DNA from 2 places in the Prochlorococcus sp. ALOHA_ZT_50 genome. Region 1 is predicted to be linked to the other one. Evidence: predicted binding sites of a transcription regulator. Region 1 holds the regulator's gene; the other holds the start of a gene.
What was found. Region 1 encodes NtcA, which controls nitrogen genes in cyanobacteria. Its sites were predicted from a motif close to GTANCNNNNGNTAC; they were not measured.

Region 1 (4,907 bases):
AAGCTAGTCAATTTAAATGGACTTTTACATACTCCTTTAATAAAGGTCTATTAAAGGTAAATCCACCTTTGGGAAGAGCATTAATTGAGGATGCCTTATTGAGATTTTTATTGAAAAAAGATTATGAACTAGAAGCAGGGAATGAATATAAGTTCACTATTTCAGCCAAGTTTTAAAATCTATATTTTGATTCAAAGTAAACTTCATTTTGCAATAATCTTCTAAAATTATCAAAGCTGATATCGCATCAAGGTTTTTATTAAGAATAAAAACCTCTCTAGGCATTAAAAACTTCAGACCACTAATTGGAAAAAGTTCGAAATATCTTGCTTTAGCCCTGTAGGTAGTATTTTTTTCCTCAAAAGTTATTATTTCTTTTTTAAAAAAATATAGTTTTTCTCTGATTTCTTTACTGGTAGTACCATTGCCAATAATAATTTGTGATATGTCCTCAGCGGCAATTAAATATCTGACATAATTCTCTAGTAATTCACTTTTAAGAATAATCGCTTTATAAACTTTTTTTTCACTTATTTCAGCTAATACTAAGCCGCATTTACTTTTCCCAGGATCAATAGTTATAACTCTAGGCATTTAAGATGCAATCTTTAAAATATTGATTTCAACGACTATGGGTTCTACAGTTTTACTATCTCTCAAAGATACTACTTCTAACTTAAATTTGATATTTTGATTTTCTTGAAGAAAGTCTCTAATTTTTTTTACAAAATTTCCATTTGTATTAATTTCACTAACTTGTGATCCTTTTGACTTAATTTCATCCCTTGTTTCTCTAAGCAATGATTTAATTTTTAAATTTATTGATTTAAGATTTAAATCACTTTCTCCCAGAATTGAACTTGTAATAACATCCCCTTTTTTGACTATAAATTTATTCTCTAATAAATCAGGAGATACAAAAACATAATTATCCCCTTTTAAAACATTTGTTGCTGATTTAATTAATAAAATCCAGTCGCCGCCTCTAGAAGCTATTGTCTCAATTTTTGTAATATCACTAGGTCTCCACAAAAGAATATTTTTTGCTTCTTTTTTATTTGGGGTAACAATTTTCCTAACAAATTTATCAGCTTCATTATAGATTTTTATAAAGTCTAGTTTTACATTTGAGCTAGATTTAATCTCAGCAATGAATAAAGTTTGCCCTCTTTTGATAACAATATTTCCTCTCCTAAATTCTTTAATATTATTTTTTAATTGATTTAACTCCTTTTCTTTTTGAATAATTTTACCTTCAAGTTCCTCTTGCTCTTCCTGTAAAGGGATTAAAGCCTTTTTACTTTCATCTAAAGTTTTTTGCAAAAAAGGAATATCAACAAAAAGCCTTTGTCTGAATTCTTCACTTACTAAAATCAATAACCCTATTGATATTGAACTAATAAACCCACCAGTAATAATAGTTATTATAGTTGCTGTTTTTTTCGGTCTTAATTTTAAGATACTAAATCTTGCTTTACCAATCTTTGTTCCAAGAATATCCCCAAATGGTGCAATTAATCCCCCTAGTAATATTAAAAAAACAATTAAAATCCAAGCCACACTTTTGCATATACTCAGTACATCATAATTTATGATGAATCAATTAAATCTTTTTGCAAGAGCAATTGGATCGAACACTGTGATCTTTTTTCTTTCAATATTAAGAAGCCCTGAATCCTTTAAATCTCCCAATAATCTTGTAATGGTTACTCTTGTAGAACCAATAGCTTCAGCAATTGCCTGATGTGAAAGCCTTAAATCTATCGTAATACCTTTTTCACCTGCAACTCCAAAGTCTCTACAAAGAACCATTAAAAAACTTACTAAACGAGAAGACATATCTCTATGTGTAAGAGTTTCTATCATTGTTTCAGTTTGCAGGATCCTACTTGAAAGCCCCTGTAAAAGTAATAGTCCTACTGATGCATCTTCCTCTATAGCTCTTAAAACAGAATTTGCAGGTGCTGTTATCATTTCAACTCTTGTGAATGCTATGGCATGATAAAAACGATCAGATCTATGGCCTGTTAGAAGAGATAAAACACCAAAGAGACTATTCTCTCTTAAAAGAGCAACAGTTATTTCTTCACCTGACTCATAAACTCTTGACAGTCTTACTGCTCCTCTTCTTATAAGATAAACCCTTTCAGCAGGGTCCCCAGGGAAAAATATTGTTTTAGATCTCTCAACCATTTCTGTGCTTGCACCATCTAGACCTTTAATAACTTCCATTAAAGTTCTATTGATTGGAAAACGTTCTCCAACAGAGTTAATTTTACTTTGTCCGGATTGTTGCGAACTAAAGCGGTTGAATCCTCGTGAAGCAGGTATCATAAATATCTTGACTATTAAAAAATTTAAGGAGACACCCTAAAATATCTTGTATCAACAGTAACAATTTTCAATTCTTATCAGTTTATCAACAAGCTTTTTTCAGTCAGTTTCAAATTGCTTAACCCTTTTTTAAGTAAAATTACACTATATGCAGCGTCAATAGATTCTAATTATACTGCATGTAGAAAGAATCTAAATAATGGTAATTAGTTCATCTCATATTTATTCCAAAGGTAATCTTGATGTTGTAAAAACAAATACTGCTAACAAAATTAATCTAAAAAGAATTCCACAAAACGGACAAATTCAAATCTATCAATCTTCATATAGAGGTAGCTACACATCTATCATTAGAGACTCTCTAAGAAATGCTGCTCTTGGCAGGAAAGTGCTCTTAATACAATTCATGAAGGGAGGAGTCAAGCAAGGAGTTGATAATGCAGTAAAGCTATGCGGTAATTTAACCTGGGTAAGATCATCACATTCCTTTGATCAATATAATTCTGAAGCAATTGAAAATAATAAAAATTTAAAAAAATCTATTCATGAATCTACTATTGAATTATGGAATTTTTGTAAAAAAGAACTACAGTCTGGAGAGAATGACCAAATCATACTTGATGAAATTTTTTTAGCTATTGACATGAAAATTATCGATAAAGATGATTTGATTTCAACACTTGAAAACCGATTTATATCAGGAGATGTAATCCTTACTGGTACAGATATACCTAAAGATTTATTATTAATGGCTAACCAAATTACCGAACTTCGCTCATAAAACAATGCTAAAAAATGATCTCTGGATAAATCAAAAAGCTTCGGAAGGTATGATAAAACCCTTTCAATCAAATTTGGTGAGACATCTTGAGCCTGACAATAAACAAAAGCCAGTTTTGAGTTACGGATGTTCATCTTATGGCTATGATTTAAGACTTTCATCAAAAGAATTCCTAATTTTCAGACATATCCCTGGTACTGTGATGAATCCCAAAAAGTTTAATCCTAATAATTTAGAAAAAACTGTTCTTCACCATGATAATGATGGAGACTTTTTTATTCTTCCTGCTCACTCCTATGGTTTAGGAGTTGCTTTAGAAAAGATGAAAGTGCCAGAAAATATAACTGTAATCTGTATAGGCAAAAGTACTTATGCACGACTTGGAATTATTGTTAATACAACGCCCGCAGAGGCAGGGTGGGAAGGTCATCTAACTTTAGAGTTTAGTAATAGTTCAGGTGCAGATTGCAGAATATATGCTGAAGAGGGTATTTGCCAACTACTCTTTTTTGAAGGTGATCCGTGCTCTACAACCTATGAAGATAGAAGAGGTAAATATCAAAACCAACCAGAAAAAGTAACTCTTGCAAAGATCTAAAATGAGTAAAGTTGAACTAATTTCGCTAACTCCTGATGCAGAAAAAACAATGGCTTACATTGCAAGAGTTAGTAATCCAAAAAATCAGGAAAATGAAGACTATTCGAAATTATTGAGTTATTGCATTAAAAATGAACATTGGAGTGTTTTTGAACAGTCATTTATGACCTTGCAAATAGAAACTAACAGAGGAATCGCTGCCCAAATTTTAAGACATAGATCATTTACTTTCCAGGAATTTTCACAGAGATATGCAGATAGTTCTCAATTGGGTAATATTCCCTTACCAGAGTTAAGGCGTCAAGATTTTAAAAACAGGCAAAATTCAATTCCTGATCTCCCTGATGAGTTAAAAAAAAGATTCAATGAAAAAATTGGTTTACATTTTCAGGCTGCTTCAGAATTATATGAAGATTTACTTGCTGAAGGCGTAGCCAAAGAATGTGCGAGATTTGTTTTACCATTAGCAACTCCAACAAGAATCTATATGTCTGGATCATGCAGATCGTGGATCCATTACATTCATTTAAGATCAGCTCACGGTACCCAAAAAGAACACAAGTCTATCGCCCAAAATTGCAAGTCTATTTTTAAAAAAAGTTTTCCGATTGTATCAAAATCTTTAGAATGGTAAAAATTATCCATGACTACGAGGATTAACCTCATTATTTTTATTTTCTTGAATTATTGAAAATTCAGCATTAATAATTTCCTCATAGGGATTCTCTTCTTTTTCTAAATTATTAATAGATTCTCTTATTTTTATTTCATCTTGTTTACCAATAAAAGTAGATATTAGATTACCCTTTTTATCAAAAAGATTAACTTGAGGAATCCCATTGACTGCAAACTTTTGGATGTAATTACCCCATTTTTGATTATCAACATTTAAAAAAACAAAATTAATATCTTTTTCGTATTCATCTTTAAAAGCAGAAACTTGTGGAGCCATTTCTTTGCAAACTTCACACCACTCAGCATAAAATTCCAGAAATGTAGGCTTATTATTTGTAAAAGCTATTTCAGGGTCAACAGATAATTCTCCAAAACTCTTTAGAAGATAAGTTGATTTAAAAAAGAAATTTCTAAACAAAAACAGTGAAATGATAACAATAGATATGATTAAAATAAGTATTGTTTTAAAATAATGTTTTAAAATTTGCTCTCGACTCTCAGATTGCACTATTAAGAAAT
Region 2 (4,907 bases), on a different contig from region 1:
TTATTTTTAAGTTCTAATTCTGATCCTAGTGGTTTATGAAATATTGAGTTTTCTTTAACTGATATCCTCTCTGGCGTATCAATGTGAAAAGAAGAAATATTTTTAGTAATTGCTATTTCTTGTAGGTGAGTAGTATTAGAAGAATTGAAGCCTCCAATAACTACTAAAATATCAAGGTCTTCATCAACCAAAGAGAACATTGCATCTTGCCTTTCTTCAGTTGCATCACAAATAGTATTAAAAGCTAAAAAGTGACTATTTAAGTTTTCTGGTCCAAATTTCTTTAACATCGTCCTTTCAAAAACCTTTCCAATTTCCTCAGTCTCGCTCTTAAGCATAGTTGTCTGATTTGCAACTCCCACTCTATCTAAATCTTTATCAGGATCAAATCCATTAGAACAAGCTTTAGCAAATTTGTTCATAAACTCATTTCTATTACCTCTCCCCAGAATATATTCAGATACGTAGTTCGCTTCTTCTAGATCAAGTACAACTAAATATTTACCTGCGAATGAACTTGTAGCGAGAGTCTCTTCATGTTTAAATTTTCCGTGAATAATAGATGTGAAAACATGTTTTTTATGTTTTTCAACTGTATGCCAAACCTTAGAAACCCATGGACAAGTTGTATCAATGATATGACAACCTTTCTCATGCAAGAGTTTCATTTCTTGAACAGTAGCTCCGAAAGCAGGAAGTATAACAACATCCCCATTAGAAACTAAAGAAAAATCTTTAATTCCATTTTTAGCTGAAATGAATTTTACATTCATTTTTCTTAAATGATCATTAACCGAGGGATTATGAATTATTTCGTTTGTTATCCAAATATTCTCATTTGGGTAATGTCTTCTAGTTTCATAAGCCATTGCTACAGCTCTTTCAACTCCCCAACAGAAACCGAAGGCTTGGGCCAACTTAATATTTAGTCTGCCTTTAGTGTAAGTAAAACCATTATCCCTAATAGAACTTATCAAATCACTTTGGTAAGCTTCTTCTAACGCTTGAGCTCTTTTTGTTGGAGAATCGAAACCCCTTCTATTGTATCTATCAGAATGATGAAGGGATCTTCTAAAAGCTTGAGTATCCATCTTCCTATATTACAACGTTTTAAATAATTTTTCGTAAAAAAAAGAAACCTGACATAAGTCAGGTTTCTTAAATCAATTTTCAGTTAGATTATTTAGCAGATGCAAAGTCTGGATATGCTTCCATTCCATGCTCTCCTATATCTAAGCCTTGAGTCTCTTCCTCTTCAGATACTCGGATTCCACCGAATAATCCTCCAATTACAGACCAGGCAATCCAGCAAGTAACTAGTGTCCAAATAGCATAAGCTGCGGCACCAAGAGCTTGAACTAGAAGAAGGGTAATACCTCCACCATTGAACAATCCCATACCTGCTCCATCACCTTGTACAGCTGTACCCCAAAGACCGATAACTACAGTACCCCATACACCACAAACTCCGTGAACAGAGAATGCACCTACAGGATCATCGATCTCAGCGGCATCAAGTGCTGCAACAGAAAATACAACGATAATTCCGCCTACTAGTCCTGCGAACCAGGCTCCAGCAAGAGTCATATCACCACAACCAGCAGTGATACTAACCAAACCAGCAAGGATTCCGTTAATTATCATTGTAAGATCAGGCTTACCAGAAGTTAATGTTGAAACAATAGTTGCACCAATAGCTCCAGCTGCTGCTGCCAAAGTAGTTGTTACAGCAACATATGGAACCCATTGATCCATAGCAAGTTGAGAACCGGGGTTAAATCCGTACCAACCTATCCATAGGACTAATGCACCTAGAGTAGCTATAGCCATATTGTGTCCTGGCATAGCCTGTGGTTTCCCATCAGAGTATTTGCCAATTCTTGGTCCAAGAAGCATAGCTCCTACAAGACCCGCCCATGCTCCAACTGAGTGAACAATTGAAGAACCAGCAAAATCAACAAAACCTAAAGAATCAAGCCAACCACCATTCCATTTCCAGCTACCAGCAATTGGATATATAAATGCAGTTAATACAACAGCAAAAACAACAAATTCTCCAAATTTAACTCTTTCAGCAACAAGACCGGAAACGATAGTTGCCGCAGTTCCTGCAAAAGCAGACTGGAACAAGAAATCAACAGTTGGGACTAATCCAGCATCAGTTACCATATCTGCAGTAACTGTTGGATCAAAAAATAAGCCTCCAAAATAAAGCCATCCGTCAGCAACACTTCCTCCGTACATTAATGAATAGCCGATAAACCAATAAGAAGTTACAGCTAGAGCAAATACAAAGAGGTTTTTAGCAAGAATGTTAACAGCGTTCTTAGAACGGCACATACCTGCCTCAACCATAGCGAAACCGGCGTTCATAAAGATCACTAGAATAGTAGCGATCAAAAGCCATAAATTGTTAGCAAGAAAAGCTGCATTCAACTCAGGTAAATCAGCTGCGTGAGCTGAAAGATTAAAAATACCTAAACCAAACAAAGCTAGGGGAACAGTTGCAAGCCACAACATAGAGCGGTTTGAACTAAATCCTCGAATACTCCTCAAAAGGAGCATAGGTCCATTAACAAGACTTGCATCTTGAAGTTTGGACCTAGAGCGCCTTTGAGGCGTTTGCAAAGCAGTGGTCATAAAAAAAAATTAGATCTGCAAAAAAACAGTTTTACTGTTTCCTTTCAAATTTAAATTTATTCAAAAAACTTATCCGTGTCTAGTAGTTGTTTATACCATTTTTATAGTTGCACCTTAAAAAATTATTTGTTAAATTTAAAAATTATTTTTTTTGGATTTCAAAATATCAAGTTTTTTGGCTATTTTAAAGGTTTAATTCCATTCCATGATACGTGATCTTTATGAAATTCAAAAGAACATGGAATAGTTATCATTCCTACACTTAAAGATTCTCTAAAAAGACTGCCGTATAAGGGATCTGCATCATCTCCAGGGGCAAAAAAACAAGCGTCTTTTCTTGTAATACAAAGTACTAAAACACTTTTACTTTCAGGAATTAATTCCTTTAATTCTATGAGGTGTTTTTGGCCTCTTTTCGTTACTGTATCTGGGAATAGAGCTACATTTTCTTTAATCCAAGTCGTATTTTTAACCTCTATGTAAATGTTACGTTTATCAGGATTTGAAGATTTTGGAGTTAAAAAAAAGTCAATTCTGCTTTTTTTATCTTTTCCATAAGGAACTTCAGATTTAATTGTCTCTATTTCTCCTATTATTTCGTCAAGCAAATTTTTCTCAATAACCTTTTTGATTAACTTATTTGCAAATAGAGTATTAATACCTACCCAAACCTCCTCATTTTTTGCATTAAAAACACATATCTGTTCCCAAGTAAAAGGTAATTTTCTTTTTGGAGAAGAGGAAACACTTATTCTTACTTTTGCTCCCTCACTCAAAAGTCCCTTCATTGGGCCAGTGTTAGCACAATGAGCAGTTACTACCTCTCCACTCTCTAATTCAATATCTGCAAGAAACCTTTTATACCTCTTAATTAAAACCCCTTCAATTAATGGATCAAAATCAATTAACCGATCATTCATAAATATGTCGTTAGTTAAAAATCAAATATAATTGAAACTTAAACTTATTGAAAAATTTAGACGATTCCAAATGCATTCATTTTTAAAAAATAATGTTTTTTCAATTTCGTTTGGTACTAGTCTAAGTAAATTAGCTGGATGTATAAGACAAATATTTATAGCTGCTGCTTTTGGGGTTGGTGTAACGTACGACGCGTTTAATTATGCATATATAATTCCTGGTTTTTTGCTAATAATCATTGGGGGTATTAATGGTCCATTGCATAACGCAGTCGTTGCAGTTTTAACTCCGCTTAACAAAAAAAATGGAGGGATTGTTTTAACTCAAGTAAGCATAAAACTTTCAATATTATTATTAATTTTAGCCATATTGATTTACTCGAATTCCAGTTTATTAATTGATTTATTGGCCCCGAATTTAAGTTACGAAGCTAAATCTATTGCCACTTACCAATTACAAATACTTACACCTTGCATCCCTTTATCCGGCTTCATAGGTTTAAGCTTTGGCGCCTTAAATTCCCAAAGAAAATTCTTTTTATCAAGTATAAGTCCAGCAATAACAAGCGTAACTATTATTTTTTTTATTTTATTTAGTTGGATTTTCAACCAAGAAAATACATCTTCTAATTTCTTTACTTACACGGGATTACTGGCATTTGCAACTTTGACAGGAACTTTAATTCAGTTTGTTGTTCAAATTTGGGAAATAAATAAAATTGGTCTCTTGAGATTAGAGTCAACCTTCAATTTATTTAAAGATGAAGAGAGGAGGATTTTCAAACTAATTATTCCAGCATCTATCTCATCAGGTCTAAGTCAAATTAATGTTTTTATCGATATGTTTTTCGCTTCAAGTTTTCAAGGCGCAGCATCTGGACTAGCTTACGGAAACTTTCTTATACAAGCCCCCTTAGGCATATTATCTAACTCCTTGATTCTGCCATTACTTCCAAAATTCTCTAAATTGAGAAGTGAAAAAGACGAAAGAGGTCTCCAAAAAAAATTGATATCTGGGATAGAGTACTGTTTCTTGACAGCTATTTTTTTAACCGGATTTTTCATAACATTCAATAATCAAATCGTACAATTAGTTTTTCAAAGAGGATCTTTTGATTATTCAGCAACTTTAAAAGTAAAAAATATATTAATTGCTTATGCAGTTGGCATACCATTTTATCTTTATAGAGATTTATTAGTAAGAACTTACTATTCAATAGAAAAAACAAACTTCCCTTTTAAGTCTTCATTTGCAGGGATAATATTTAATATTTTTTTTGATTGGTTTTTAATTGGTGCCCCAATTAAGAATTTTGGGAATCTTTCTCCATATAATTTCGGAGTTGT

Region 2: the regulator NtcA is predicted to act here: its motif matches at 2,723-2,736, upstream of MK115_RS06525 (ammonium transporter).

What each region holds. Positions count from the first base shown of each region.
Region 1 covers NZ_JAKVCI010000044.1:561-5,467, reverse strand. The annotation lists gene MK115_RS08820 (DUF3146 family protein) at 1-176, shown strand, start outside; gene MK115_RS08815 (RuvC family protein) at 157-594, opposite strand; gene MK115_RS08810 (DUF3084 domain-containing protein) at 595-1,560, opposite strand; gene ntcA (global nitrogen regulator NtcA) at 1,600-2,334, opposite strand; gene MK115_RS08800 (cob(I)yrinic acid a,c-diamide adenosyltransferase) at 2,534-3,115, shown strand; gene dcd (dCTP deaminase) at 3,120-3,713, shown strand; gene thyX (FAD-dependent thymidylate synthase) at 3,715-4,347, shown strand; gene MK115_RS08785 (thioredoxin domain-containing protein) at 4,351-4,896, opposite strand.
Region 2 covers NZ_JAKVCI010000020.1:26,080-30,986, forward strand. The annotation lists gene MK115_RS06520 (4-hydroxy-3-methylbut-2-enyl diphosphate reductase) at 1-1,091, opposite strand, end outside; gene MK115_RS06525 (ammonium transporter) at 1,180-2,640, opposite strand; gene sfsA (DNA/RNA nuclease SfsA) at 2,820-3,560, opposite strand; gene murJ (murein biosynthesis integral membrane protein MurJ) at 3,631-4,907, shown strand, end outside.